One region of the Paenibacillus mucilaginosus 3016 genome, then DNA from elsewhere that is predicted to be linked to it. Evidence: predicted binding sites of a transcription regulator. Region 1 holds the regulator's gene; each other region holds the start of a gene.
The links. The regulator Rex, encoded in region 1, represses fermentation and respiration genes when NADH is low (regulators of the CRP and FNR family bind a similar motif). The targets are predictions, from matches to a motif close to TTGTGAAATATTTCACAA.
Positions count from the first base shown of each region.

Region 2: the regulator Rex is predicted to act here: its motif matches at 3,222-3,239, upstream of PM3016_RS08860 (hemerythrin domain-containing protein).
Region 3: the regulator Rex is predicted to act here: its motif matches at 2,145-2,162, upstream of PM3016_RS13665 (arabinan endo-1,5-alpha-L-arabinosidase AbnA).
Region 4: the regulator Rex is predicted to act here: its motif matches at 5,615-5,632, upstream of PM3016_RS33055 (hemerythrin domain-containing protein).

Region 1 covers NC_016935.1:3,497,185-3,504,664, reverse strand. Annotated here, with positions in the region: partial or broken gene PM3016_RS15275 (AAA family ATPase) at 1-541, opposite strand, end outside; gene PM3016_RS15270 (hypothetical protein) at 534-1,079, opposite strand; gene PM3016_RS15265 (cell wall elongation regulator TseB-like domain-containing protein) at 1,339-1,833, opposite strand; gene PM3016_RS15260 (amidohydrolase) at 1,859-3,157, opposite strand; gene PM3016_RS15255 (DUF47 domain-containing protein) at 3,434-4,054, shown strand; gene PM3016_RS15250 (inorganic phosphate transporter) at 4,115-5,110, shown strand; gene PM3016_RS15245 (redox-sensing transcriptional repressor Rex) at 5,185-5,805, opposite strand; gene dinG (ATP-dependent DNA helicase DinG) at 5,802-7,480, opposite strand, start outside.
Region 2 covers NC_016935.1:1,959,655-1,967,134, reverse strand. Annotated here, with positions in the region: gene adhE (bifunctional acetaldehyde-CoA/alcohol dehydrogenase) at 1-1,661, opposite strand, end outside; gene hpf (ribosome hibernation-promoting factor, HPF/YfiA family) at 2,053-2,592, opposite strand; gene PM3016_RS08860 (hemerythrin domain-containing protein) at 2,608-3,150, opposite strand; gene PM3016_RS08850 (PAS domain-containing sensor histidine kinase) at 4,697-5,803, opposite strand; gene PM3016_RS08845 (response regulator transcription factor) at 5,796-6,449, opposite strand; gene PM3016_RS08840 (GAF domain-containing protein) at 6,539-6,997, opposite strand; gene PM3016_RS08835 (Crp/Fnr family transcriptional regulator) at 7,346-7,480, shown strand, end outside.
Region 3 covers NC_016935.1:3,178,410-3,185,889, reverse strand. Annotated here, with positions in the region: gene PM3016_RS13675 (MerR family transcriptional regulator) at 274-1,272, shown strand; gene PM3016_RS13670 (SAM-dependent methyltransferase) at 1,348-1,965, shown strand; gene PM3016_RS13665 (arabinan endo-1,5-alpha-L-arabinosidase AbnA) at 2,342-3,301, shown strand; gene PM3016_RS13660 (hypothetical protein) at 3,488-3,997, opposite strand; gene PM3016_RS13655 (hypothetical protein) at 4,018-4,872, opposite strand; gene PM3016_RS13650 (permease prefix domain 1-containing protein) at 4,886-5,710, opposite strand; gene PM3016_RS39630 (hypothetical protein) at 5,735-5,905, opposite strand; gene PM3016_RS13645 (hypothetical protein) at 5,949-6,746, opposite strand; gene PM3016_RS13640 (permease prefix domain 1-containing protein) at 6,768-7,480, opposite strand, start outside.
Region 4 covers NC_016935.1:7,956,711-7,964,190, reverse strand. Annotated here, with positions in the region: gene PM3016_RS33085 (sugar ABC transporter ATP-binding protein) at 1-505, shown strand, start outside; gene PM3016_RS33080 (ABC transporter permease) at 526-1,581, shown strand; gene PM3016_RS33075 (ABC transporter permease) at 1,584-2,573, shown strand; gene rhaS (rhamnose ABC transporter substrate-binding protein) at 2,772-3,854, shown strand; gene PM3016_RS33065 (glutathione peroxidase) at 4,106-4,597, shown strand; gene PM3016_RS33055 (hemerythrin domain-containing protein) at 5,025-5,543, opposite strand; gene PM3016_RS33045 (pectinesterase family protein) at 5,998-7,164, shown strand; gene PM3016_RS33040 (hypothetical protein) at 7,362-7,480, shown strand, end outside.

The DNA.
Region 1 (7,480 bases):
CCGATCACATCGATCTCATCGATAAAGATAATGGCGCTCTCTTTGTTCTCTTTGGCCGCACGGGTGCGCGCTTCCTTGAACAGGTCGCGGATCCGGGAGGCACCGACACCTACATACATCTCTACGAACTCACTGCCGGATGCGGCCAGAAAGACCGAGTTCGTATAATGCGCGGAAGCCTTTGCCATCAGTGTCTTCCCCGTTCCCGGAGGGCCTGTCAGCAGAATACCCTTCAGCGGGCGGATGCCAAGGCGCTGAATATCTTCGGCTCGGATCAGGAAGTCCAGCGCTTCTTTGAGCTCACGTTTGGCGCGCTCCTGGCCGCCGATGTCTTCGAACGACATAGGCTTAGGCGCCTGGGCGCGGGTCTTGCGCTCAGCCGTACCGACTCCCATGCCGTTACGGGCACGGGCCATATAGAGGAACGTTCCGAGGATGACCGACATGAAGATGATCGGCACCACGTTCACATTAAGAAAAATAAAAAGACGATGAGAACCGGAACAAAGCCGATCAGAATCTCTTTGCCGTATTTACTCATTAGGCCACACCCCCATTTTGGCAGCAGCGCGAGGCAGCATGATGTACTTGCTCGCTTCTCCGTCCGTCAGCGTGATGTACACATAGTTCTCGTCCATCTCGGTGGTGGCTGTAATGGCACCTCCGGTCTGATCCGCCTGGGCTGCTTTTTCTTTCAATGTTGCAGGAATTTGTGCGTACTGCTTCGTTTCCATGGCTTGGGCTATATCGAACAGCGCAGTAGACCACCACTGTTCCAAACGGGCGGAGCCCGGATTGGTCACCTTCAGTTTCAAATCTTTACGGGCAAGCGCCGTACCGCCTTGACTTTGAATCTGGTGATATACTTCACGCAGCGATGTGCCTTTCTCCAGCTTGATCTCCATCGCAGCCGAGGTTCCACTCAAATCCATCGCAACCAGCTCGACACCCTTGATTCCCGACACGGTCTTCTGCAGCGGGTTCTCCATTGCAAAGCTTTGGTAAGCAAAATAGCCACCGAACAACAACGACGACGACACAAGGACACTAAGAATGACTGGTAAGAGACGTAACTTCATGAGCTAGCGTCCCCCTTTCATAGAATATATCGTCTTAGGCATACAGAGAGTATATCACAAGATATATACGATTGGCGATGTAATGTGTGGAAAAATCGTGAAAATCCTAAATTTTTCTTAAAAATTGCAGAAAAAGCCGCGGTGAGATGCTGAATCAGCGTCGTCCATCGCGGCTTGGTCTGTTTCGCAGGAGCTGTCACGGCCGAATCCGGACTTGCCTTTCTGCTTGACGGCGCATGCCTTTCGATGATCGCTCGGATTACCTAAGTGTCAGATTCCAGGTATCGATCGGCTGTCCGTCCGTAAATGTATAATAATCATAGAAATACTGCTCCGGCTTATCTTCCGGTGCTATTTTATAGAAGACTTCCCATACCGGGGCACCGTTCTGAATACCCGGCATCACGCGGAGCACCTCCGCTCCAGGCACCTTCCCGGTGACCTTGGCTGCAGCCGCTTCCGCGTTCATCCCTGCTGGGGCGGGCTCGGTCCGGATCTTGTCTCCGGCAACGAAGACAAAGATGCCCTGCCCGATCTTGTCCTCCCCCGTAATCACGGTATAGGTTTCATCGCCTACGAACTGCTCTACTTTGTTTGCTTTGGCCAGCACCGTTTTCTCATAAGCGGCCTGCACCGCCTGGCGCTGTCCCGACCATACCGGTTCCATGACCGATTGAAAGACAACGCCGCCCCCGGCAAACACGGCTGTGACCGCGGCACACGTCAGGAGAAGAACCTTCCATCGTTTGCGCAACCCTTCTCCCTCCTTTAACTATGCTTTAAGCGGATGTCAGACGTTCGAAAGCGCCCTGTGCCTCATGCATGATTTTTTCTTCATCCAAAGTCAGACACTCCCTGTTGCGTACAAGCCATCTGCCGTCGACACATACGTCGGTAACGTCTCTGGAAGTGGCGGAATACACCACGTGCGAGATCAGATTCGTCCGCGGGAAGAAGTGAGGCTGGTCGATATCCATGGCGATAAAGTCGGCTTTCATTCCCGGCTGCAGTGTACCTACATCCTCAAGCCAGATAGAGCGCGCTCCGTCGACGGTTCCCAGCTTCAGCGCATCCCATGCCGGAACGGCTACCGGATCGCCTGATACGCCCTTATGAATCAAGGCGGCCAGCCTGATCTCTTCGAGCATGTCCAGGTTGTTGTTGCTTGCCGCCCCGTCCGTACCCAGCGACACCAGAACGCCGGCCTTCAGCAGCTCAGGCACACGCGCCACACCGCTGGCCAGCTTGAGATTGCTGTTCGGATTGTGGGATACGCGGACATCGTACTGCTTCAGGATGCCGATCTCCTCGTCGGTCAGATGTACGCCGTGGGCCACGAGCGTCGGACGGGAAAATACGCCGAGCTTCTCCAGGTGCGCGACAGGACGGCTACCGTACTGCTCCACGTTCTCCTGGACTTCGCGCGCGGTTTCGGACATGTGCGTGTGAATCGGCAGATTCAGTTCATGGGCAGCCGCTACGATCCGTTCAATATAATCCGGCGGGCAAGTGTAAGGCGCATGCGGTGACATCATCGCCGTGATCCGGCCGTCCGCTCCCCCATGCCAATCCTTCGCGAAGCGGACCGCCTCTTCCAGCTTCGCATCCTGTACCTCCCGGGGGCACAGACCGATGACGCCCCGTGTGAGGCACGCCCGCAGTCCGCTTTCCTCTACTGCTTTCGCCACCTCGTTCATGTGATCGTACATATCGACGAACATTGTGGTTCCGCCCTTAACCATCTCGAGGATCGAAAGCAGCGTCCCGCTGCGGACGTCAGCGGCCGTAAATTTGGCTTCCATCGGCCACATCTTCTCCTGAAGCCACAGCTGCAGAGCCATGTCATCCCCATACCCGCGCAGCAGCGACATCGCCGCATGCCCATGCGTGTTGACAAACCCGGGGAGGAAAAGCTTCCCTTTGCCGTCCACACGTTCGTCACATTCTCCAAGCTCGCCCGCAGGAGGCTCTCCTATGTATACAATCCGGCTTCCTTCCATGATCATCGTACCGGTAACCACCGGATTCTCTTCCTTCATCGTAATGAAAATACCGTTATCGATCCTCGTTTTTTTCACTTGTATACTCCTCTCGCAGCCTTACTGCTTTGACTTCAATGTACAACATCGGAAGAAGAGAAATCAAGCTGACTGAGGTCGGCCGGGCTTGCTCTGGGACCCCTTAACAATCATGAGAATGTGGCATCAAGGACAAACTAAGATTGCAAATCATTACATGAGTATGTTATTTTTAATTTTGTGTGAATTTGGGCTGTTTTCCTACATAAAACCCGAAAAATTTATTAATTTTTTGTAAATTTCACAATCTTTCACAATCTTGGGAGGCCAAAAACAATGCTTTTTACCAAAAAAAACGACACCGACTTTTTGCTGCTCTTGATCAAAGCGTCGGAAAATACACTGGATGCTGCGCAAAAGTTCCGCGATGCGGTCATGGGCACCGAACCGCCGGCGACGTTTTACCCGCAGCTGAAAGAACTTGAGCATAAAGGGGACCAAATCACACACCAGATCTACAAAGGGCTGAACAAGGTTTTCATCACGCCGATTGACCGTGAAGATATCATGGTGCTGGCTACGAAGCTTGACGATGTGCTCGACGGCATCGAAGCGACCATCGCCCGTTTTGACTATCTGAACATTACGGTTTCCGATAATTATATGAAGGAATTTTCCGCGGTCATCGTGGCCAGCTGTCAGCACATTCTCGACGCCTTCAAACTTCTCGCCAAAAAGAAGTACATGCAGCTCTCCGAGCATACGGTTCAGATTAATTCCCTGGAGAACGAGGCGGACCGTCTGATGCGCGAAGGAATCCGCGAAATCTTCATGAATCCGAAGGACCCGTACCATGACTTCAAACTCAAGGAGCTGTACGAGCGTCTGGAAGAAACAACGGATGCCTGCGAAGACGTAGCCGATATTCTCGACAGCGTAGTTCTGCGTTACTCCTAACGCAGCCGTTCGTACTCCAACCCATACCCTTTGATCCAGCGGCAGCATTAGGAGGAACCCATGTTAACAACTATTATCGTCATCGTAGCACTGGCGCTGCTCTTTGACTTTATCAACGGCTTTCACGATACGGCCAACGCTATTGCCACTTCCATTTCGACCCGTGCTCTTAGCCCGCGGGTTGCCGTCCTTGGTGCGGCCATACTCAACTTTGTCGGAGCCATCTTCTCCTCGGAAGTGGCAAAGACCGTCGGCGGCTCGGTCGCCAACCCGGCAACCATCGAGAACGGCATGCATATCGTTATCGCAGCCCTGATCTCGGCGATCATCTGGAACCTGCTCACCTGGTATTACGGTATCCCGTCATCCTCATCGCACACGTTGATCGGCTCTCTTGCAGGTGCGGTCATTGCGGGTGCAGGGATGGGCGCCCTCAACTGGGACGGTTTCCGCTCGATCGTCATTATTCTGGTGTTATCCCCGATGGTCGCTTTTGCTACCGGGTTTATCATCATGTGGATCATCCGCCAGCTCATCGTCATGAGCGGGAACAGCTCCCGGACCAAGCTGAACCGGACGTTCCGCAGCTTTCAGGTCATCTCGGCGGGTCTCCTCTCCTTCTCCCACGGCGGCAACGACGCCCAGAAGGCAATGGGTATTATCGTCTTCGGTCTCGTATCGATGGGATATCAGGATACACTCGATGTACCGCTCTGGGTTAAACTTTCAGCGGCAACGGCGATGGGTCTCGGAACCTCCATCGGCGGCTGGCGCATCATCAAGACGATGAGTAAGAAGCTCCTGAAGATCGAGCCGGTCAACGGCTTCGCTTCAGACCTGAACTCCTCCATCGTCATTCAGGTCTCTACTCACCTGGGGATGCCGCTGTCCACCACGCACGTCATCTCGTCTTCTATCATCGGAACAGGCTCGGTTATGCGGTTCCATGATGTCAAGTGGGCGACGGTGACCCGGATGATCATGACCTGGGTGATCACTATCCCGATCTCGATGATTCTGGCCTACTTGATTTACAAGATTATCTTCAGTCTGTAGCACTCGGAACAGACCAAAAAGCCCTGAGCTTCAGCTCCGGGCTTTTTGGTGTTCTAGGATCTTATCATCGCGAATTAGTCCAGATAATATGCGAGACTCTGCAGCTCCGTCGTGAAGTCGGCGTGATGCACCCGCACCTCGGATGGAACCTTGATAATGAGCGGTGCAAAATTCAATATCGCTTCCACCCCGGACTCGACGAACCGGTCCGCAACCTGCTGGGCTTCCGCAGCCGGCACCGTAATAATGCCGATGCGCACCTTGGCCTCTTGGATGACCTCGTTCAGCTCGGACATGGGCTTCACCTTCAAGTTATTGATCGACTCGCCGATCTTGTTCTCCTGCGCATCGAACACCGCGACGATCTTCATGTTATCCTTCAAGTAAGCGTTATAATTACAGAGCGCCCGGCCGAGGTTCCCCGCGCCCACCAGGGCGACGGGGATAACCTTGTCGAGCTTGAGAATCTGCCGGATCTTTTCAATCAGATAATCCACATCATAACCGATTCCTTTTTTGCCGAACTCTCCGAAGTAAGCGAGGTCCTTGCGGATCTGCGCCGGATTCAAGTCCAGCTTCACGCCGAGATCCTGTGAGGAAACGGTTTGCACATTCTTCTTGCTGAGTTCATTCAGGAACCTCAGGTAAATCGGCAGTCTCCGGACAACCGCTTCCGATATTTTTATCGTCTTCATGCTTCGTTCTCACCCATCCACTGCTTTATTCTTGGCACGAGCTGAGCCGAGTTCATATGCTCGATCCTCGGACCCGGGAGCGAGTACAGAAAATACTTGCCGTACTGCGTATCGATCACTCTCGTGTCGTAGATGATCACGATGCCTTTATCGGCTGCGGTCCGGACAAGCCGCCCGAAGCCCTGCTTGAACCGGATCACCGCTTGAGGAACGGACAGCTTCATGAAAGCGTTCATCCCCCGCTGTTTGAGCTTCTCCGTCTTCGCTTCGACCAGAGGGTGGTTCGGCGGCTGGAAAGGAAGCCGCACGATCGCCAGGCAGGTCAGCGCATCGCCCGGGATGTCCACACCTTCCCAAAAGGAGCTTGTTCCGAGGAGGACGCAAGCCTTGCTGTTCTGGAACAGCCGGGTCAGCTTGCTGCGGTTGCTGCTGTCGACTCCCTGCCCGAGAACCGTTATCCCGAACGAAGCCAGCACATCCTTAAGTCCAGCATGCGCCAGCTTCAGCATCCGGTTGGAGGTGAAGAGCACGAGCATCCGGCCTCGGGTCTGCAGCGCTACCTCCGCCAGCGATGGAATCAGCCGGTCGAGGAATTCCTTCTCCCCTGCCGCCCCCTTGAGCGTAGGAAAATCCCTTGGAATGACGACGAGGGCCTGCTCCCTGTAGTTGAACGGAGAAGGCAGCTGCACCGTACGCAGCTTCCCTTGCTCTTCGTCTTTCTTAAGGCCCAGCTGTTCGCAGGTATAATCGAACGACTTGCCGACGGACAAGGTCGCAGAGGTTAGAATGACACTGTCCTTCACACCGAAGAACTGTCCCTGAAGCATCGAACTGACGTCGATCGGTACGGAAGACAGCTGCAGCGACCGGTTCTTGTTGTAGTGGCCGGCCTCCATCCAGTACACATAGTTCTCATCCGGCATCGTCATGAAGAAATGGAGTGCATCCTTCTGCCGGTGCAGCTCCTTGACCGACCCGCTGAGATCGGTAAGAACTCCCTGCACATCGTAATCGTCCTGTACTTCCTTGATGTCCGAGATGAGACGCTCCACTTTCTTCAGCGTATCGTTAAACAGAAGCATGATATTTTCTTCCGTGACCATCAGCTTCTCCCAGCCGGAAGGCAATTTCTCTTTGCGCACCCGGTAGACGAGCGCATTGCCTTCGCTCTGCTGCGATGGATCGCTACGCGAGACAAGCAGCTGATACAGCATCTCGGACAGACTCTCCCACTCCTCCCGGAGTACCAGCAGCTTCTCTACCGCTTCGTCAACGACTAAACACCAGGTCCTGGCCTTCTCGTCTTCGTGACGCTGCAGCCGGAAGCGCAGGGAGGAGAGCTGACCGGCCCGGCTGTCCTTATACAGCCAGGCTATGGCATTCGAGAGGCCGTGATAATGCAGCTCGATGCCCAGATGCTTGCCGGCCACATCCTCAAAGTGATGAGCCTCATCAATGACCAGGTGCTTATAGGAAGGAAGCAGCCGGTTCTCCGCCTTCGTATCCGTGAACAATAGAGAGTGGTTCGTTATAATGACGTCGGCCGAATTCGCCTGGTGTCTCGCTCGGTGATAGAAGCAGCGCTTGAACCAGGGGCATGCACGGTTCAGACAGGATTCCGTATCGCTTTCGACGGAGTGCCAGAACTGCCGTCCCCGTCCCGCAAAGTGCAGTT
Region 2 (7,480 bases), 1.5 Mb from region 1:
GAGCCGCCGCCGAGGGCGATGATGCAGTCCGGCTGGAAGCGTTCCATGAGATCCGTGCCGCGCTCGACCGTATCCACCGACGGATCCGGCTCGACGTCGCTGAATACTTCCACAGCCACCGGCGTCTGGCGCTTGCGCAGGTAATGCTCCACGCGCTCCACGTATCCGAGCTGCACCATCATCGGGTCGGTGACGATCAGGATGCGCGAGATGTCGGGCATTTTCTCCAGGTACTGGGTCGCGCCCTTCTCGAAGTAGACCTTCGGCGGAATCTTGAACCACTGCATATTGACGGTGCGGTAGGCGACGCGCTTCACGTTGATCAGGTTGACCGCCGTAACGTTGGAGGTCGTCGAATTGTGGCCGTAGGAGCCGCAGCCGAGCGTCAGGGAAGGCAGGTTCGTGTTGTAGATGTCGCCGATCGCCCCGTGGGTGGACGGCGAATTCACGATGACGCGGCCCGTCTTCAGCGCAGCGGCAAAGTCGGCGATCACCGCATCATTCTTCGAGTGGATCACGGAGGAGTGGCCCATCCCGCCGAAGGCGGTCACTTCCGCGGCCCGCTGGATTCCCTGGACGGCGTTCTTCACCTTGTAGCACGCCAGCACGGGGCTGAGCTTCTCCGCGGAGAGCGGGTAAGCCGGACCTACACCCTGCAGCTCGGCGACCAGGATCTTCGTGTCGGCCGGAACGTTGATGCCGGCCATCTGCGCGATCTTCACGGCCGGCTGGCCGACGATCACGGCGTTCACCGCACACTTGTCGCTGTTGATGACAAGCTTCGATACCGCCTCGGTCTCTTCGCCGTTCAGGAAGTAGCAGCCGAACCCGATCATAAGGCGGCGCACTTCGGCGTAGACATCCTCTTCAATAATGACCGCCTGCTCGGAGGCGCAGATCATACCGTTGTCGAACGTCTTGGAGAGGATCAGGTCCGTGACGGCCTGCTTGAGATCGGCGCTCTTCTCGATGAAGCACGGCACGTTGCCGGGGCCTACGCCGAGCGCCGGCTTCCCTGTGCTGTAAGCCGCTTTGACCATCGAGGAGCCGCCGGTAGCCAGGACCAGCGCCACATCCGGATGGTTCATGAGCAGCCCGGTCGCTTCGACGGAAGGATGCTCGATCCACTGGATGCAGCCTTCCGGTGCGCCCGCCTTCACGGCTGCTTCCACGACGACGCGGGCGGCAGCCGCACTGCATTTCTGTGCGGACGGGTGAAATGCGAAGATGATGGGATTGCGGGTCTTCATGGCGATCAGAGATTTGAACATCGTGGTGGAGGTCGGGTTCGTGACCGGCGTTACCCCGGCGATCACGCCTACCGGCTCGGCTACTTTGCGGTAGTTCTCGTAAGGATTCTCCTCAATGACGCCCACCGTTTTGTCATACTTGATGCTGTGGTAGATGTACTCGGTCGCAAACAGGTTCTTCGTGATCTTGTCTTCGTAGACGCCGCGTCCGGTCTCTTCAACGGCCATCTTCGCGAGCTTCATGTGCTGCTCGAGCCCCGCGAGGGCCATCGCCTGCACGATCGCGTCCACCTGCGCCTGGTCGAGCCGCATGAATGCCTGCTGCGCCTTGATCGCCTTGGCGACAAGCCGGCCTACTTCCTGTTCCGCCGCCGGCTTTGCCTGTTCTTCCTGTTTCTCTCTAATCGCCATGTCTCTCCGCCTCCATGATTCGATTGGATTGCCTTTCCACAACCTATGTTACTATTTTCACAAACGTGGATCTGTGATCTGTTTTACAGCATCCGGCTGTATTTGAAAGTTTTTCATGGAGGTTGGCGGCGGGACGCTGCTGGTTGAGCATGGATACGTGATGCTTGTGACTTCGCGCACAATGGATGATCCTGCGAGCTGTGAGTTGGCTCACTCGGGGGAGCGGCCTTGCGTTTCACTTGATCCCGCTTCGATGGGACCAGGGACGGGACTTGAATCCCCTTGGTGAGCGTTCACCTGGGCTTGACATGACCCGCTTCGGTTGGACCAAGGGCGGTGAGTTGGCTCGCCTCCCTGCTCCGGGCTCCGTCCGAGGGAGTTCCACTGTGCCTCAGGCCGTCGTCAGATGGCCGAACGTTCCGTCGTGCCGCTTGTAGACCAGCTCCGTAACTCCGGTCTCCCGGTTGAAAAAGAGATGAAAGTCGTGCCCGAGCAGCTGCATCTCCAGCAGCGCCTCTTCGAGCTCCACCGGCTTCAGCTGGATGCGCTTGGACCGTACTACGCCGAGCTCCTCCGCGTCCTCGTAGGCGGCCGGCAGTGCCGGTTCCGCTCCGCCCGTCCGGCCGTCTCCGCGCCGGCTGCGGCGTCTGAGCCGCTCGCGCCACTTGCGGATCATCCGCTCAAGCTTGTCGGCCGCGAGGTCAATGGAGGCGTACATGTCCTCCTGCTTCTCCTCCGCGCGGAACACCGTCCCCTCTTCGTGGATAGTGACCTCCACCACATGGAGGTGTCTGTGCCCCTGCACGGAAAGGTTGATCTGCACATCGGTGCCTGGGTGCAGCCAGCCTTCCAGCCGGCCGATTTTGTCCTGCGCGTATGCTTCCAGTGCCGGAGTAACCTCGAAGTGTTTGCCGTGGACGTTCAGTCTCATCTCTCATCACTCCTCTTAAGCGAATAGGTAATCTACATCGGTCAGCACCTGCTCGGCCAGCGGGAACACGATCTGCTCCTCCTTGGCCAGGTGACTCTTCAGGATATAGCACGCCTGGATCAGCAGAGCGGCCGCCTTCTTCATCTCATCCTTCGGGGAGTCCGCGCGCAGCTTGTGGAACTCTCTCATGAACGTCTCCACATATTCCTCAGCCATCGCGTGCTCCTTCTCCATCATCCAGAGGGAAGGGATCATCGTCGGCTCCTGGCGGAGGCGGAAGTAGGACGCGAGGAACGGAAACAGCGTCTCTTCCTCCCAGCCGGAGTGGGCGTCCAGCTCCTGCATTACGCCGATCGTCCACAGCCGCAGGTGCTGCAGGCGCCCCCAGGCCTGGGCGCGGTTCTCGGCTTGGCCTACCTTCATGGCCTGCTCTTCCATCTCTTCGAGCAGACCGGCGAGCATCTCGTGTTCTTCTCTAAGCCGGTCCATCGCGGCTGACAATTCCGTGACATGGGCTTCGCCCGTACGTTCCATATGCGGTGGAGTAGATTGTTTCATGGTGTAATCCCTCCGTTACTTGCTGGAATGTTCTTTCTGACCTCATCATACGCTTCGCCGGAGTGCACTGTAAGTGAAGTGGATCACATCTCCAATGGACAACTTTAAAAATGGGAAAAGACCGTCCGTGGGCGGGTGATCCGGGCGGTCGGGTGGAGCTGTCGTTGTGCATAAACTTGGAACCCCTGTTTCATGTGCGGGTCCAGCCATTTCGGGCATTCGTGGGAACGGGCACGGTGCTTTAATCGCTGTAGATATAATTAAAAGCTGCCGCCCTCACAAAATTCTAAACCTTAAACCTCCTGCCCTGAGCTGACCCATGCATTTGTGTAATCGAGAGGGACAGGTATGGGCACACTGCTACCCTCCTCACGAAGCTCTGAACTATAAAACCTCCCATCATGTGCCGACCCATACGTTTGAGTGCTTGCCGGGTGGGTATGGGGCTCCAATCTGCGATGCTTTCACACCTCTCTCAACTTAAAACCTCCCATCATGTGCCGACCCATACGTTTGAGCACTGGCCGGATGGGTATGGGGCTCCAATCACTGTTGAAGTCGTGTTCTTTTGAATTCGGCTATTAGAGGTGTGAACACGACTTCAAAGGCGACCGCTTCGCTTTTCCACCCCATACCCATCCCTTGCTGAGCTGCGGAGCCTCGTAAATCTAAACACATAGTAACCGCCCGGCTGCCATGGCCGGGACGGCTAATAAGGGAACGATTTATCGTGATGAAACATTTCACTTCCCACTGCTTATATACCTACCACCTGTGCTCGCTCCGTTTTATTCTTTTGAGTACTCCGCATTTCCGTCACTGGAACGCGCGTAAATTATGGACGACCGATTGTCATTCTAACCTTCCCCCCTTACTATGAGCCGTCTCGCACCTTAAACACATAGAAACCGCCCGGCTGCCATGGCCGGACGGTTTCTATGTAGCCGATCGATTTATCGCTGATAACTCTCTTTCTCTTTCTCCCGCACGATAACGGAACTCAGGTGCTTTATTCGATCATTTCCCGTTATTTCCCGACGAATAGCGGAACTCAGATATCTTATTGTCCGCTAACCCACCGAAAAGCAGCCCCACCCCTAGAGATAGCGAATCTGAGTTCCGCTATTTTGTGAATCACCGTCTCAGTGGAGCACATAGCGCATCTGAGTTCCGCTATTTTGCAAATCACCGTCTCGGTGGAGTACATAGCGCATCTGAGTTCCGCTATTTTGCAAATCACCATCTCTGTGGCACACATAGCGCATCTGAGTTCCGCTATTTTGCAAATCACCGTCTCGGGGGAGTACATAGCGCATCTGAGTTCCGCTATTTTGTGAATCACCGTCTCGGTGGAGCACATAGCGCATCGGAGTTCCGCTATCTCACGTAACACCCCAGCGGCACCCTAACTATCCAAGCTTGGCGCACCTATTCCAGCAGGTGCTCTCGCTGCCAAGTGCTCGGTCCAACCTCGAGCGGACATTATGCCGCTGCAAAGGTGGGCATGAACTTGATCCCCACGGAAGGCCGCACGGCCCCTCCGATCCTACGCCCCGCTCGGCAGTCGAAGGATCACTTCCGTGCCGCGGCCGGGGGCCGAGACCAGCTCGAGGCTGCCGCCCGCCATGCGGGCGCGCTCCTCCATGCTGAAGAGACCGACCCCCTGGTGCCGGGCGGCGGGATCGAACCCGCGGCCTTCGTCCTTGATGCGGACCTCGATGCGGTCCCCTTCCGTCCCGATGGAGACGGACGCCTCGTTCACGCCGGCGTATTTACCCACGTTCGTCAGCGCCTCCTGGATGATCCGGTAGATCGTCGTCTCCGTCAGGGCCGGCAGCCGTCCCCGCAGGGTGCCCGTCAGCTGCACCCGAATGCCGTAATGCTCCGTGTAGTTCTCGATATACGTACGGATCGCGGGCACGACGCCCAGGTCATCGAGCACGGAGGGACGCAGCTCCCAGGCGAGCCCGCGGACGTCCTGGATAATGTCCGAGACGGTATGCCGCAGGTGCTCCAGCTCCGCATCGCCCCGCTCGCTGATCACCCGGTCCATCTGGATCAGCAGCGAGAACAGGCTCTGGCCGATCCCGTCGTGCAGCTCCCGGGAGAAGCGCCGGCGCTCCTCCTCCTGGATGTTCATGACCTGCTTCATCATCTGTTGGAGCTCTTCCTGCACCCGCTTCAGCTCGGTCACTTCGTTGCGGATCGCGAGATACTGGTACGGCCGGCCCGTCTCATCCAGGAACGGGACGATCGTCGTGTTCACCCAATAATAGCTGCCGTCCTTGGCCCGGTTCTTCACGTCGCCGCGCCACACCCTGCCGCTGCCGATCGTGGCCCACAGGTTTTTCATGAACGCCTTGTCATGATAGCCCGAGTTGATGATCCGGTGGTCCCGCCCGATGAGCTCCTCCCGCGGATACTTCGAGATCTCGCAGAACTTATCGTTGACGTACTGAATCCGGCCTTCCCGGTCCGTCACCGCGACGATGGAAGACTCGTCGAGCGCGAACTTCAGGTCCGCCAACTGCTTGAGTGACTCCCTGAACTCCTGCCTCACCTTCGGATCTTCAATGTGGGCTTCGAGCGTGCCGATCAAGGCGCCCACGTGCTCCGCTATGACTTCCGCGTGCTTCTGCCGGTCCTTATTCAAAATTCAGCAGCCCCTTCTTCATCGCATATTTGACGAGCTCGGGCCGGGTCTTCAAACCGAGCTTCTCCATCACGTTCGCTTTGTGGGTTTCGACGGTCTTGACGCTGATCGTCAGCTGCTCCGCAATCTCCTTGTTGCTGTAGCCCCTGGCCACGTGTGAGACGATCTCCTTCTCCCGGTCGGAGAGCGCTTCGAGCGAGCCGCCTCCCTCGCCGCTGCGCATCCGATCCATATACTCGCCCATCAGCCGCTTCGTAGCCGACGGGTTCAGGTAAGCCTGCCCCGACGCAACCGAACGGATCGCGTTCAGCAGCTCTTCGTGCGGCGCGCTCTTTAATATGTACCCCGAAGCTCCGGCATGAATCGCCCGGAACAAATATTCATCATCGTCATGCATCGTCAGAATAAGGACGAACGTCTCGGGCGCCGCCTCCTTGAGCTCCTTCGTTGCGGTCATCCCGTCCTTGCCGTGAGGCATGCTGAGGTCCATCAGCACGACGTTCGGCCGGTGCTCCAATGCAAGGCGGATCCCTTCATCGCCGTCCGCCGCTTCGCCGACCACTTCCAGATCCTCCTTGGCGTTCAGAAGCATCGAGAGTCCGCTGCGCACCACCGCATGGTCGTCTACGATTACCAGCTTAATCATTTCCGTTCCCCACTCCTCCTGCCGCATGCAGCGATTGTACTCAGCCGTCTCCTCTTATCATAACAAAAAAAGAATCTCATAAGCGAGATTCACGAATGATTCCTATGAGGTTCCCCCGCGAATCCCCCGTCCCGGAGCTGTCCGCCGATCGTCTCGGCCCGCGCTTCCAGAACCGTCAGGGAGCCGGAGGTGTATTCGTGCTCCTGCCGCATCCCGACATAGAGCACACCGAGCATCCGCCCGAGGTGGCGGATCGGTACGGCCGCGGCAGAGGACAGCCCTTCGGCAAGCATCAGCGGACATTCCGCGCTCCCCGACGCCCGCGGCCCGCTTCCGGCCCGGCCGGTTACCGAACGGGCGGTCAGCAGGGCCGTTCCGGCCAGCCCGCGGCCCGGCTTCAGCACCATATGGCGGTACCGGTCATTCTGGCTGCCCGAGGCGCCGATCCAGCGGCCCTGCCGGTGGCTCCCGTCCGTCACGGCAATGCCGACGAAGTCGCTGCCCGTTTCGGTCCGCAGCCTGTCGAACAGCTCCTGTATTTTTTTCATGGCCACCGGCCTCCTTACGCCCTGATCTTACAAAGGTTCCTATACGAATGAAGTCCTGCGGACAGGAACACCTAGTGATTTCCGCAGGCAAAACCATGTCTCTCCATTGTAACGGCTGTCGGAGCCTTTGTAATTCAGGGAAAACCCTGATTGTGCGGTAGGGGTCTATGCCTGCGTTTCCGGTAAAAAACCACCCGGGTCTCAGGGAACATTCCCCTCGAGAATGTGATCTGCCTCACTGCAGGCGCGGGTTTTCTCCCCCGAAAGATCAGAAGATCCCCCGATGCCCCCCGGAGCTCAAAGAAGGTATGATGAATACATAAGAGATCCCGAGAGGAGATGGCACACATGGCCATTTGCGAATATACGAAAGCAGGCAGCACCCCGGTAACCGAAGGCATCCGCGCATTTTTCACAGACGAGAACCTCGAGAAGCTCAAGGGCATTATGTACTCGAAGCAGGTTAAAGCAGGCTCCTATCTG
Region 3 (7,480 bases), 320 kb from region 1:
GAACTCAGATGCTTTATTGCTTCTCTCAAGCGTCACCGGGACTTGATTTCTAATAATAGCGAACCTCAGTTCCCTTATTCTTGGAAGAGTCATTCCGATTGAGGAGATAACGCATCCAAGTTCCGTTATTTGTATAAGAGACTCGGCAGCGTTTCCCCAAGGATTCATGTTCGCTTCCGGATTCTCCTGCCAATCATGTACCGGGTCTGCCCTCTCTTTACATTGACGTTACGTTAACGTTTAATTTGGTAGTATGGAAGGCAGGGAGTCCCAATGAAAATCAAGGAAGCCGCAGAGAGGCTCAACATTACGGCCCGGGCGATTCGGTTCTATGAAGAAAAAGGGCTGATCGCCCCGGCCAAGCAGGACGACAACCAATACAGGCGCTTCAGCGAGAAGGATATCTGGCGCCTGCAGACGATTATCGCACTCCGTGAATCCGGCATGCCCTTGGAGGACATCAAGAAGGCACTGGAGCAAAGCGATGCCCGGGATCACGAAGAGCTGCAGTATTACCTGGAGCTTCAGCGCTCCGTCATGTTCTCGAAATGGCTGGAGATCAAGCAGATTATCGAGACGACCGACTATATGATCGGTATGCTGAAGGAGCACCAATCGCTGCCGCTGGACGATATCTATGCGCTCGCCGAGGGCTCCAAACGGCTGCGGGAACAGCGCAGGGACTGGAAGGACCTGTGGAACTATGACCGGCTGGCCGGTCTCCACGACCAGCGTGTGCTTACCGATGCCGAGGAGTACCGCGGCTATACGGAAGCGTTAGCGACCGCCGTGCGGTGGCTCGCCCCCATTCCCGGGGAGACCGGGCTCGATATCGGGACGGGCACCGGCAACCTGGCCGCACGTCTTATTGAACTCGGGGTGAAGATGGCGGGCGTAGACCAGTCGAAGGAAATGCTGAAGAGATGCCGCCGGAAGAACCCCGGGATGGAGACGAAGCTCGGGAATTTTCTTGCGCTCCCCTATCTGGACGGGCGGTTCGATTTCGTGGTGACCAGCTTCGCCTTTCACCATCTGACCGACAATCAGAAGGCGCTGGCTTTAGCCGAAATGCGCAGAGTGCTGCAGCCCCGCGGACGGATCTGCATCGTGGACCGGATGGTGATCTCAGATCATGACTCCGATTCCGGGCAGGGGAAGCATTATCCCTCCCTGCCGCGGCTGCTGCAGTGGCTTGAGGATGCCGGCTATGTAACCAAACACGGACAGATCGAAGGTATGGTTCACATCGTCTATGCGGTACCGATCCGGTAATAGCCCCAAGCGCTTGACCTTGCCGCAGCGTCAATCCCTATGATGAGAGCATCACTCTAAGGGAGGCTGGTATCATTGGACAAAGATCAGCTGCAGCAGATCTACAAGCAGGAAGCATATTACTGGGGTAAGAAGCCTAACGAGCTGGCGAGGCGCGTCCCTGCATTCATTCCGGAAGAAAACCGGCAGGGGAAGAAGCTGCTGGACCTCGGGGCCGGGGAAGGACGGGACAGCGTGTTCCTGGCGAAGCTGGGCTTCGATGTGCTCGCCATGGACTTTGCCTCCGCGGGGCTTGCCAAAGCCCGCCGGCTGGCGGAAGAAGCAGAGGTGTCCATCCGCACGCTGGAGGTTGACCTGAATGACTGGATGCTTCCCCTCTCCGTGGATGTCATCTATTCGATCGGTACGCTCCAGTATCTGCATCCGGAGAACCGGCCCCGGCAGTTCCGCCATTGGCAGGACCGCACGGCAGCCGGCGGACTTCACGTGCTGTTCGCCTTCACACGGCATCCCGACGTGGAAACAGCCCCCGATTGGGGGAAGAATGAATACCTGTACGAGCCTCAAGAATTGGAGAGCTGCTATCCGCACTGGGACACACTCGTAAGCGAGACCGTCATCTTCGATTGCTGCTCCAGCGGCGTGGCCCACCGGCATGCCGCAAGCATTCTCATCGCGAGAAAACCAACCTGAAGGAAGGGCTGCCGAGCCGAGTGTTCGGCGGCCTTTTTCTAATCATAAGAATGTATAGCTCACCAGGGCTCCTCTATTTCTAAATGCGCATTGTCCTTAAAGGACAGCGAGGCTGATGAGCTTGCACCATTTACCATTTACATAGTTATAAATTAATAAAAGAAAATATTGACAAATTAATTTGAATTATTTAACATAAGTTTGTAGATTGGATGCGCTTTCAGTGGTCTTCAGCCCCAGCCCCTTTGGCGGTCCTTCTGCCCAACGCATCTTTACCCTGAATGGAAATGAGGTGATACCACCCGATCCGTAGATGGAAACGTACCGCCGTACGTCGGTAATCCCTAATCCCTGAATTGAAAGGAAGCGAAAAGTAATGAAAAAGCCCGCCAAAAAATGGCTCGTAACCGTCGCTCTCACCTGCGCTATGGCGCTCACCTCCGTGATCCCGGCCAGCGCCGCCTTCTGGAACCTGACCGGAGATATCGGCGTGCATGATCCTTCCATCATTAAGGAAGGCAGCTCTTATTACACGTTCTCCACGGGTACCGGCCTGCAGGTGCTGCGGTCGGATAACGGCACGAACTGGTACCGTACACCGCAGATTTTCCTGCAACCGCTCTCATGGTGGAAGACCTATGTCCCCAACAACACGAACAATGACGTCTGGGCACCGGACATCCACTATTTCAACGGACGGTACTGGCTCTACTACTCCATCTCCACCTTCGGCTCCCGCACGTCCCTCATCGGTCTGACCTCAACGGCCAGCATCGGCTCCGGTCAGTGGCGTGATGACGGACTCGTCATCCGGACGACGCAGGAAGGCAACGACTACAATGCGATCGACCCGAACCTCACGATCGATGCCAACGGCGAGCCTTGGCTGAGCTTCGGCTCCTTCGGCAGCGGCCTGAAGCTGGTGAAGATCGATAAGAACACCATGAAGCCGACCGGCAGCCTGACGACGATCGCCAGACGTACCACGAACGGGGGGGCCATTGAAGCGCCGACGATCACGTACCGCAACGGCTACTACTACCTGTTCGCTTCCATCGACTACTGCTGCCGCGGCGTGGACAGCACGTACAAGATCGTGTACGGCCGTTCGACCTCCATCACCGGCCCGTATCTGGACAAGAACGGCGTCTCGATGCTGAACAACGGCGGCACGATCCTCGACAGCGGCAATGACCGCTGGAAGGGCCCCGGCCACCAGGACGTATACAACAATAACATTATCGTCAGACACGCCTACGACGCGACCGACAACGGTGCGCCGAAGATGCTGATCAACGACCTGCTGTGGGATTCCTCCGGCTGGCCGACGTACTAAGCCGCTGGGCTGCCAGGCCATCCTGGGGATTTAAGATAAACGGATTTGCCGTCCTTTATGGATGATGTGCGTTTATCAAAAATATAAGATTACAGGATCGATCCCTCGTAAGATATAAATTCTTGGATTTCAAGTGAAAAACGGCGTACAAGGGGACTGCCCCTTTGTACGCCGTTTCTATTGGGTTTAGAGTCCATTCTCTGCCGGAGTTCCGCTCCCCGGCCCCGGAACGGAGATGGTTCCGTCAATACTCTCCGTATAATCAGACGTACAGCGTGCCGTGAGCTTGCCTGGTGTATCGGGGAGCGCCTCCATGACGCACACCTGCTTTTGTACCTTGTAGCGGTCCCCTGCCCGAACCACAAAGTAGTCCACGGGCGGCCACTCCGGTCCCTCCGCAAACTGGGCCGTTACCGATACGCGAATCCGGTCGGGATCGGAAGCATCCGTCCTCCCGATCTCAAATGAGGTTAACGGCGTACCCTCCAGTGTCTTGTCGTTCATCAGTGCTGTAAAATAATCGCGGACGATCGCTTCGCCCTGCTCCGCCGGATTGTCTGCCACTTGCTCTGCCGGCCGGCTGGTGCGCATCTCCAGCGTTTGCGTGCTTCGCCAGTATTCTGCTCCGTAGACTGACGCACACAGCGAAGCTGCCATGATCACCATGAGAACTAGAACATTCCTGGTATGACCCATTAGGATAAACCTCCCCGTCTCTAAGCTTGGCGATCCTGGCCGACGATGACACGCCAGTGGGAGCCTTTCCTGATCACCGGGAAGGTGAATTCCCCTGGTTCTCCATCCACAACCGCATGAATTCTTGCTTCCATGACCCTCTCGCCTTTCTTGGTCACGGAGAGTACGCGGGCTTCGCTAATTTCATCGGAGATCGTGCGGTACTGGCGGATTTGCTCCCTCTTGGCCGGGAATCTCAGGTCATCCGCATACTGCACCATGCTCTCGAGATCGTGTCTGAGCAGCGACTCCAGGTATCGTTCCACCACGGCGCGGGCTTCGTACTCCGCAGAAAGCGGCGCCTTCGCGGCCGCTGCGTCTTGAGTCAGCCCGGCCAGGATCACAGTGAACAATCCGACCCCGCTGACCGCCGCCTTCCATCTGTGTCTGAACAGAAGCACCGGCACAATCAGGATGAAGACAAAGGCCAGGCCCTGCAGTACCCAGGCGCCGATGCGCTGCTGCCCGGACCCGGTTAATCTCACCCAATCGAACATCTGGATGACGACAGGTCCCGCCTTCCGCAGCTCGACTCCCATATAGCCGAATATCGTGCCCACAGCCACAGAGCCAGCTGCCAGACCGAAGAGAACAGTGAACCGGGAAAACCGGCCGACCCGCTTCGGCAGGAGGAATACCAGCATCGCGCCCGCCGATATCATGCCGATGCTGTATATGTAAATCTCCGTCTCTGTTACGGGGATGATCAGACCTAGGGGGACAGACCCCGTATCAGCGGCCCTCCCGCCGGCAAGCAGGATACGAATCCCGGACATGACCATATACAGTCCGGCTAATCTCGATACAAATGACGCACCAAGTTGTAAAGTGCTCATGTTTCCTCTCCCCTTATGATCCGGCCTTGTTGATGCGCCGGTGGTGCACGAATTGTGTGAAGTAACGAAGCGCCAGCAGAAAAACAACCCATACAAAAGTCCGAATCAGAAGAGAGTCCAGTTGATACGTCACAGCCATATAGTACATCCCATGCTCATTCGGACTGCTGTATTGGAGGTGATACATGTAATTCGAGATCCGTCCCGGCAGCTGGTGCGCCGAGTACAGGACAGGCAGCAGTAAAAGCAGAGAAGCGATCCTCCCGTTCTGCGTCTTTAGGAAAATAAGCAGTCCCAGAAGGATCATTATCCCTGCATAGCCGGAGTAAAATCCCCAGCGGTCACCCAGCAGGACGCCGTAATACCAGGATAAGGCCCCGGGAACCTGCAGCTTTTGAAGTCCGAAGACCAGCCCAAAGGGAAGCAGCGTCAGCAGAACGGCCCAGCGGTCAGCTGTTTTTCGGGTCAGCAGCAGAGACAGCGTTCCTGCCAGCAGGGTCAAAGGGACAACCCCGATTCCTTGACCGGAAAAATGCACCTGCAGCTCCTCCGCCACGGCATAAGCATACCAGCCCAGAAACAGCACGGACACCGGCAGCAGGACATCGATGCTGACCCCGTACGTCTGCCGGGTCAAATCCCGGCGAAGCATGCCCGGATCACCGAACTGCCGGAGGGTGAGCTCCAGCGCCTCTTCCCAGCTGAATCCGTCAGACACCTGCTCTTCCACAGAGCAGTCGATATGGGTTCGCATCTCCTCCCGCCACTCCGCCTTTTCTTCACGCCGAAGGAACGTCACTCTGAGGACCTCCTTCAGATAGCGGTCCATCTTATCCATTCCTGTGCCCTCCAAGTGTTTAATTCATGAACTGTGCTGTCCTTCCGAGTATCCGGCACGCTCTGCATAAGGCATCCGGTCCAGCAAAGGCTGGGCGTCTTTTAAGGCTTCCGCCCGCACCCTGCCTGCCTTCACATCCTTCAGGATCTGATTCATCCGCATGTAGTCCTCATGCGAGATCAGGGTTCCCACCACAAGAACCCATCGCCCTCCTCGGCGAACGGCCGGATACGTATATTCATACGGTCTTCCTTCCGAAACCGTATAAGAGCTTCACTTCCATCACTTGCCTGCCAAGAGGGGCAACCGATACGACCGAGACCTCGGAGTATGTTTTGGCTATTCGCTTGTCATCTTCAATCTGCGACTGCCGGCTGACGGCATGCCGGCTCTCGGCATATGCTGCGGCTTCTTCCGGCTTCCCGCTCAGCAGAGCCGCAGCGTACTTCCCAGCCACGGCCTTCACTTGGCCTTCCGCATCTGCACCGCTGCTCTCACCTGCCGCCGCCCAGCCCGCTCCTGTAAGACAAAAGAGCAGAATACATGCCGTTTTGCGACAGATTGTCGGGGACATGGCGTGCCAGCGGATCAGGAACCCCGCCGGTACAAGGAGGAGCAGGACCGCGGCCAGTCCCCCCAACACCCTCCCGTACAGGGCCTGCTCCCTCGGATGATAGAGTTCAAACATGCCAAACAGGGATACGCCAACCTCTGCCATAGGTGGGAGATCCGATGCCGCCCTGGCGCACAACAGCCCGAATCCAAGCGAGAGCACCGCTCCGGAAAGCAGGATCCTCCCCAAGGTTTGCCTTCTCAGAATGAAAGGCAGGACCGCCGAGAAAACGACCCCCGCAGCAAGCAGCAGGCCGGCATAGGCCAGCATCCCTTCCTCCGAACCCGGTGTGAACAAGCCGAGCTGTGCATAGCCGGTGTCATCCCCTCCTGCCTCACGAAGGAGGATCCGGATTCCTTGAAGCACCAGGAACAATCCGATGAGACGATACCCAACAATAGCGAAGATTTGGAAGCGGGACACGGTCATTCCTCCTTTCTCCCCCTACGCTCTGCTGGCTCCGGCAGGCCTGCTCTTCTGCTGCTGAAGATAACCATGAGCGACAGCCAGAAAGACGGCCAGCGCGAAGAGACGGATCGAGACCCCTTCCAAGTGGGACAATACTTCGTGGCGGGAAGCAGAGTTCACTCCTCTATCCAAGGCCGAGAACAGGTGCAGATTCAAGCTCCTGCACAGATCAAATCCCTTGTAGAGGAAGGCAAGGAACAAAGGAAGAGCGGCAACGCCGGTGTTTTTCGTTCCTTTCAGGAGAACCAGCCCCCATAGGAACATCATCGACAGGAAGAGCTGATAGCTCCTCCAATCGGGTGTGTAGCCGTTCATGACCGCATCATACCACCTGACGGCCTCCGGAATCCCGATGGCAAGGCACACATGCAGCAAGATGTAAGGCAGCACTGCACCCAGCAGACCGAAGCGGTCTGCTCGATTGCGGGTCGTGAGCATAAATAAGACCGCAGCCTGCAGGGTGAGCGGAATCAGCGGCAGCACCAAGCGGCTGTCGTACAGACGAAACTGGCTCTGCAGATACAAGAAGAGGAAAGCCGCCCAGAGCAGTGCCGATACCTGCAGGATTATATCCATGCTGATCCCGTACGTCTGCCGGGTCAAATCCCGGCGAAGCATGCCCGGGTCGCCGAACTGCCGGAGGGTGCGCTCCAGCGCGTCTTCCCTGCCGAGCCCTTCCTCCTCCAGCT
Region 4 (7,480 bases), 4.3 Mb from region 1:
GAAGCAGGGGCTCGTGCTCGACTGGGAGATCGGGAGGAACATTACGCTCCCGTCCCTCGGAGGACTCTCGCGCAGAGGCTGGCTGGATGTGGGCAGGGAAGACGCCGTCTCCCAGACGCTGGCGGAGAAGGTCAGCGTAAAGGCGCGAAGCATTCACGACCTCGTGTCGTCGCTGTCGGGCGGCAACCAGCAGAAGGTGGTGTTCGCGAAGCTGCTGACCGCCGATCTCGATGTCATCATCCTGGATGAGCCGACGAAGGGCGTTGATGTCGGAGCGAAGTCGTCCATCTACGAGATTATCAGCGACCTGGCTTCCCAGGGCTACGGCATCCTGCTGGTCTCCTCCGAGATGCCCGAGGTCATCGGGATGAGCGACCGGGTGATCGTCATGAAGGAGGGGCGCATCACGGCCGAGCTCCAGCGGGGACAGGTCACGCAAGAAGCCATACTGGAAGCGGCGATGAGCGGTAATGAAGCCAAGCCGCATCCGATTCACGCAGGATAGACAGAAAGGGGGAAGAATCCATGGCTGAGAAAGCCTTGGGGAAGGCCATCGGAGGCGGCGGCCCGAGCGGCGCATCCCGCATCGGCGGAGCATCGTCGATCGGCGCCAAGCTGGCCAAATTCAGGGAACTCGGGCTGCTGCTCTTCATTGTGCTGCTGTCGGCGGCCGTCCAGCTCCGTAATCCGAGCTTCCTTACGCTCGAGAACATCAATGATCTCATTACCAATACTGCGATCCTCAGTATTCTTGCCGTGGGCATGATGCTGGTGATCGTCACGCGGGGCATCGACCTCTCGATCGGGGCGACCCTGGCCCTCTCGGGCATGATCTCCGCCCTGGCCGTGAAGGCCGTGCCGGATCTGCATCCGCTGCTGACGCTGCTCCTCGGGACGCTGGTCGGCGTCGTCTGCGGCATCGTCATCGGCTTCCTGATCGCCAAGATGGGGGTGCTGCCGATCATCGCCACCCTCGGATTGATGAACGTGTTCCGCGGGCTGACCTTCACGGTGTCCGGGGGCAAGTGGGTCAGCGCGCACCAGATGCCGGAGAGCTTCAAAGGGATTGCCACCGGTTCGGTCCTGGGACTGAACACACTGATTATGATCGCGGTCCTCATCTATATCGTCTTCTACTATTTCATCAATCACACGAGAACCGGCAGGCAGATCTATGCCGTCGGCAGCAATCCCGAGTCGGCGAAGATAAGCGGCATTCATAACGACCGCATTCTGTGGCTGGTCTATACGATCATGGGGGCGCTTTCCGGGCTCGCCGGGGTGCTGTGGGTCTCGAAGTTCGCGTCGGCCCAAGGGGACACGGCGATGGGCTACGAGCTGAGCGTGATCGCAGCCTGCGTGCTGGGCGGGGTTTCGATCGCGGGCGGCTCGGGCAAAATCTCCGGGATCATCCTCGGCTCGGTTCTGCTCGGCATCCTGAACAACGCGCTGCCGCTGATCGATGTCTCGCCGTTCTGGCAGATGGCGATTCAGGGCTCGATTATCCTGGTGGCCGTGATCATCAACGCGCTCGTCAAACGGGGCGTGGACCGCAACCACCTGCTGAGGAGGAGGATTTGACGATGGAAGCGCAAGCGAGAGGGCTGCAGGGAAGACGGGAGTTCAGCCTGAAGAATTTCTTTTTGCAGTGGGAATGGCTGCTCGTCGTGATTCTGATTGCCATCAATATTATCAATGCGAATTTGTCGCCGTACTACCTGAACTATGAAAGTCTGCGGGATGCCACGATGAGCTTCCTGGATAAAGCGTTCATCGTGCTGCCTATGGTGCTCGTCATGATCCTCGGCGACATCGACATCTCCGTAGCCTCCACGGTCGCACTGACCTCCGTCATCATGGCCGACCTGTATCATCTGGGGCTGCCGATGGAGCTGTCGATTCTGGTCGGTCTGGCTGTCGGGGCGCTGTGCGGCTTCATTAACGGCCTGCTTATCGTCAAGTTCAAGGAGCTGTCGGCGGTCATCGTCACCTTGTCGACCATGATCATTTACCGCGGTATCGCCTATATCATCCTGGAAGACCAGGCCAAAGGGAACTTCCCGGAGTGGTTCAGCTTTTTCGGCTGGGAGTATGTTGGCGGCGTTCCGTTCATTCTTGTAGTGTTCCTGATCTTCGCGGCGGCGTTCAGCCTGCTGCTGCATAAGACGACCTTCGGCCGGAGAGTGTACGCTATCGGCAACAACAGCACGGCAAGCCGTTTCTCCGGCGTGCAGGTGGATAAGATCAAGGTCATTGTCTTCACACTGACAGGACTCATGGCAGCGGTTACAGCGATCTTCCTCATGTCCCGGATGGGCAGCACGCGGCCGAATGTGGCGACGGGCTATGAGCTCGATGTGATCGCGATGGTCGTGCTCGGCGGGATCAGCACCGCCGGGGGCAAAGGACGGATGATCGGCGCGATCCTCGCCGTGTTCCTCATTGGGCTGCTGAGCTACGGGCTCGGGCTGGTCAATGTGCCGGCACAGATGCTGCTCGTGATCATCGGGCTGCTGCTGATTTTCGCGGTGATGGTGCCGAAGCTGAAGCTGGGCAAACTGCGCCGCACCTGATCCCGCACGTAACGCGTGGAGCTATCGGTAAGGCTATTCCCTGGTCTCTTCGGACAGGGGAGTGGAAATCCGGGCCGGCAGCTTAATGATCTGTTTCGCACGAACCGCCCAACTGCAAATACGGCAGACTTCCTCCGGAAGGAAGCTGTTAGTATACACTTTTTCAATCCAAGAAGAAAGATAGGGGAGATCAGACGCATGAACAAAATGGTGATGACTTGTTTGACGACGGTCCTGAGTTTGTCGATGCTGGCGGCGTGCGGCGGAGGGAGTACACCGGCTGCCGGGGGCAGTGGAGCGGAGCCGGCCAAGAGCGAAGGGGCGAAGCCTGCGGACAGCGGGGCAGGGGGCAAGAAGAAATACGCCATTATCTTCAAAAACACAGGCAACCCGTACGGCGAGAAGATGATGGAGGGCTTCAAGGCCTCCGTGACGGAGCTGGGCGGCGAAGCGATACTGAAGGCGCCGGATCAGCCGACGGCCGAGGCGCAGATCAAGATGATCGAGGAGCTCATCTCGCAGAAGGTCCAGGCGATCGCGATCTCCGGGAATGACCCGGATGCGCTGCAGCCTGCGCTGAAGAAGGCGATGAATGCGGGCATTAAGGTGCTCTCCCTTGATTCCGCGGTCAATGCGCAGAGCCGCATGGTGCACGTCAATCAGGCGGACCCGGAGCGGATCGGCCGGGTGCAGGTGCAGGCGATCTCCGAGATGATCGGCGGCAAGGGCGAGATTGCCGTGCTCAGTGCGACCTCCCAGGCGACGAACCAGAACCTCTGGATCGACTGGATGAAGAAGGAGCTGGAGGATCCCAAGTATAAGGACATGAAGCTGGTCAAAGTAGCCTACGGCGACGATCTCCGCGACAAGAGCGTGTCCGAGACGGAAGCGCTGCTGAAATCGTATCCGAACCTGAAGGGCATCATTGCCCCGACTACGGTAGGGATTGCGGCGGCAGGCAAGGTGCTGACCGACAAAGGCCTGAAGGGCAAGGTGCATCTCACCGGCCTCGGCCTGCCGAGCGAGATGGCGCAGTACATCGAATCCGGCGTCTCGCAGTGGATGTACCTGTGGAATCCGGTCGATGTGGGCTATCTGGCCGGCTATACGGCGGATGCGCTCGTGCAGGGCACGATCACCGGCAAGACCGGCGACAAGTTCAAGGCCGGCCGGCTCGGAGACAAGGAGATCATCGCCGACGACAAGGGCACGCAGGTCATGCTCGGCGATCCGTTCAAATTCGACGCGAAGAATATCGGCGAGTGGAAATCGGTATACTAGACCGCAGATCAACAGGCCTATGAAGTTTCGGCAGCCGCAGGCTCCCGGGCATGGATGGAAGCATCATGCCGCCGGGAGTCTGTTTTTTTCTGAGGCGTTCTTCATTAGAGGTTGTCCGCAAGGGCTGAAGGTTTAATTAGAGGTAGCGGGAACAAAAATGATACTGGACACTTCAAATTTAATTGTATACAATCAAATAACCAAGTGTTGACACGTTCATCCGATCCATCATTCCTCAGGAGGTCCCTACCATGTCTATCTATGATTTCGAGGTCACCACGATCCGCGGAGAAAAGACGACCCTGGCCCCCTACCAGGGGCAGGTGCTGCTCATCGTCAATACGGCAACCAAGTGCGGATTTGCCCCGCAGTTCAAGGGGCTGCAGAAGCTGCACGATACGTACCGCGACAAGGGGTTTGCCGTACTGGGCTTTCCGAGCAGCCAGTTCCTTGACCAGGAGCTGCACGATAACGCGGACATTGCGCAGTCCTGTGAGCTGAACCACGGCGTGTCGTTCCCGCTCTATGCGAAGATCGATGTGAACGGCAGCGGTGCCCATCCCTTGTTCCAATATCTGAGCAGCGAGGCCCGCGGTCTGCTCGGCTCCAAGGCGATCAAGTGGAACTTCACCAAGTTCCTTGTTGACCGGAATGGCCGTGTCCTGAAACGTTTTGCCCCAACCGATACCCCGGAGATGATCGAGAGCCGGATCGCGGAGCTGCTTGATCCCGCGGCGGTGTGAGTCCGTGCACAGATAGCCTCTATATCTAAAGGAGACCCTCTCTTCTATGTAAAGGAGGGGCTTCTTTAGGTTCGGCTTGTTTGGATGCGGGCTGCTCGGCATCTATATGCTGGTCTTGGATCTGTCCAGCATCCTCTGGTCCTTCCGTGAGTATGCCGGAGATTATCTGGGCATAGAGCCTTACGCAGGGCAGAACGGGATCCTATTGGACTTCATTGTTCATGTGACGAATATTGGCGTAAGCCTGTTCCTGATCTTCAGGGCCGGCTGGATTTCCCGGAAGCTCCATGGCATATGGAATCGGGAGCCGTGAACGGCAAACATAGCAAGCTCCTGTATATCACAAAATAAACCCCCAGTGCGCCATTCTTCCAGCATGCGCGCGCCTGGGGTTATTGGTTTTGAAATCGGCTGTGGGCTCACTCACTTAGAAGCCTCCGAAGTGGTTCGAACGGTCGGCGAGGGCATCGATGATCTCTTCTTCTTGACGGAAGTGATTCCTCAAGATCGCATAAGCCTGAACCAGCATCGAAGCCAGCTCTTTGGCTTCTTCCTGCTCGACCGGTGCGGTGAGGCGTTCCACCGGTTCGATGAAGGCCAGGATGTACTGCTCGGCCAGCTCATGCTCCTGCTCCATCAGGGTGAACTGCTCCAGCGTCTCCCCGAAATACCAGGTGATCATCGGGAACATGGTGGCTTCCTCCCACTTCGAATGAGCCTCGAGCTCCATCCAGAACGCCTTGACCGTCTGGCCCAGCTGAAGCAGGGCAGGGGTCCAGTTGCCGGTTTCATCCTGCAGCCCGATGGTCCGGGCCATGGCGTACAGCTCCACGAGCTTTTCTTCGAGCATGGCGTGTTCTTCCTTGAGGCGGTCAATCGCTTCCGTCAGCTGGTATAGGGGATGGGTTAAAGTGGTGAAGACGGCCTGCGTGTCGATGGTTTTCATTTGGAATCCCTCCGCTTATGCCAATGGACTGGCTTTGATGATTTCAGTATAGGGGATGGGTACACGAAAGTATGTGAAATGAATCACAAATAAAAAAGATGAATCTTAAAGCGGAGCATGGGGGATACTCGGGGCTGTCAGGCGGGGGCAGGGAGCAGACTGCAGGGAAGCAGGAAGCAGGGAAGCAGGGAAGCAGGCTGATGTCAGAAAAGGGGGAGGAAGTGCTTGTGAGGCAGCAGGAACGGAAGTCTTCTCCCTTATCGGTTTGTCCGGAAGCGGAGCTAGGGAGGGCCGGCATGTACCGGATAATCAATGGATTGGATTTGGCAGGCGGAACCGGCTGCTGCGGCGCTTCGGTTAACTCAGGACTATGGATTGCCATCCGCCCTTGAGCTATGTTGGTGTGGAAGCGATTGCACACATCCACTTTGGAACAATGAGGAGAGATGACCTGATGAAATCGAAAAAATCCGTACCGTTGGCCCTGGGGGCATTCCTGCTGGTAACCGCCGCGGCGCCTTGGGGAGCCCTGCCGGATGCAGCCTCCGCAGCCTCCGCTGGAACGGAAGGAGCCGTATTCTCAGCCTCAACGATGAAGGAGCAGGAGCAAATGACCAAGCAAGCGATCGTCGATTCTTCTTACCAAGGAACCGAAGGGGCTGTTATCGACGGCGTCAAGCAGTACCGTTCCGTTCAGAAAGCCATCTCGGATGTGCCGGCGGACCAGGCGTCGCCTTATGTCATCTATCTGAAGGCAGGGGTCTATAAGGAAGTACTCAACGTGGACAAGCCGTATGTTACTCTCGTAGGCGAGAACGCGAAGCGTACGGTGATTACCTATGATAATGCCAGCGGCACACCGAAGCCGGACGGCAGCGGCACGTACGGAACCACGGGCAGCGCCACGGTGACGGTCAAGGGAGAGAATTTTACGGCGGTCAGCGTAACGTTCGAGAACTCATTCGACGAGGCGAATTCGCCGTACCAGAACAAGCAGGCCGTAGCGATCAAGACGCAGGCGGACCGCGCGATCTTCAAGGACTGCCGCTTTATTGGCAACCAGGACACGCTCTACCCGAACCTCGGCCGCCAGTATTTCGTGGACTCTTATATTGAAGGGGACGTCGACTTCATTTTCGGCGCCGCCACGGCGGTCTTCGAGAATTCCCGCATCCACTCTCTGGACCGCGGTTCCGATACCAATAACGGCTATATTACGGCAGCCAGCACACTGAACTCCAATCCGTACGGCTACCTGTTCATCAACTGCCGGCTGACAAGCGATCCGGGTATGGAGGGCACGGTTTCTCTGGGACGTCCATGGCAGCCAGGCGGCAATACGAATGCCATAGCGAGCGTCGTGTTCAAGCACACCCACATGGGCAGCCACATCACGTCGACGGGCTGGGTGGATATGGGGGCCTCCAAGGCGGAGAACGCGCGCTTCTTCGAATATGACAGCAGAGGACCGGGGGCGCTGGAGAGCCTAACGCGTCCGGTGCTCACCAAAGAGCAGGCGGATCTTCACACGCCGGAGGCTTACTTCGGTGACTGGGATCCGAAGAAAGTGCTGGAGGGGCTCAGTCCATCCTTTGCCAATCCGTCCCTCGGACATCATTAAATACGCAGGAAGAGCAATCCCCCGGCCGGCCGCCGGAGGATTTTTTGGCATCTGTCCGGCCCCTTCTTTGAAAGCGTTCAGACTTTTGTCTATTTTTTGATCAAAAAGTGAATAATCTTTGAACAAACCGGGTAAAGTATGGTATACTGATCTTGCCTTACTAAAGCACTTACATTATCTGTTTTGGAGTGAATCCTATGACGACAAAAACAGCGGCAGTACAAAGCGAAATGCAGGGAGAGCGGGATGTAAACCGCCTCGTGGGTTGGATGACTGCAGCAGCATGGATCTTCCTGGGCTTCGGACTTCTTCTTAG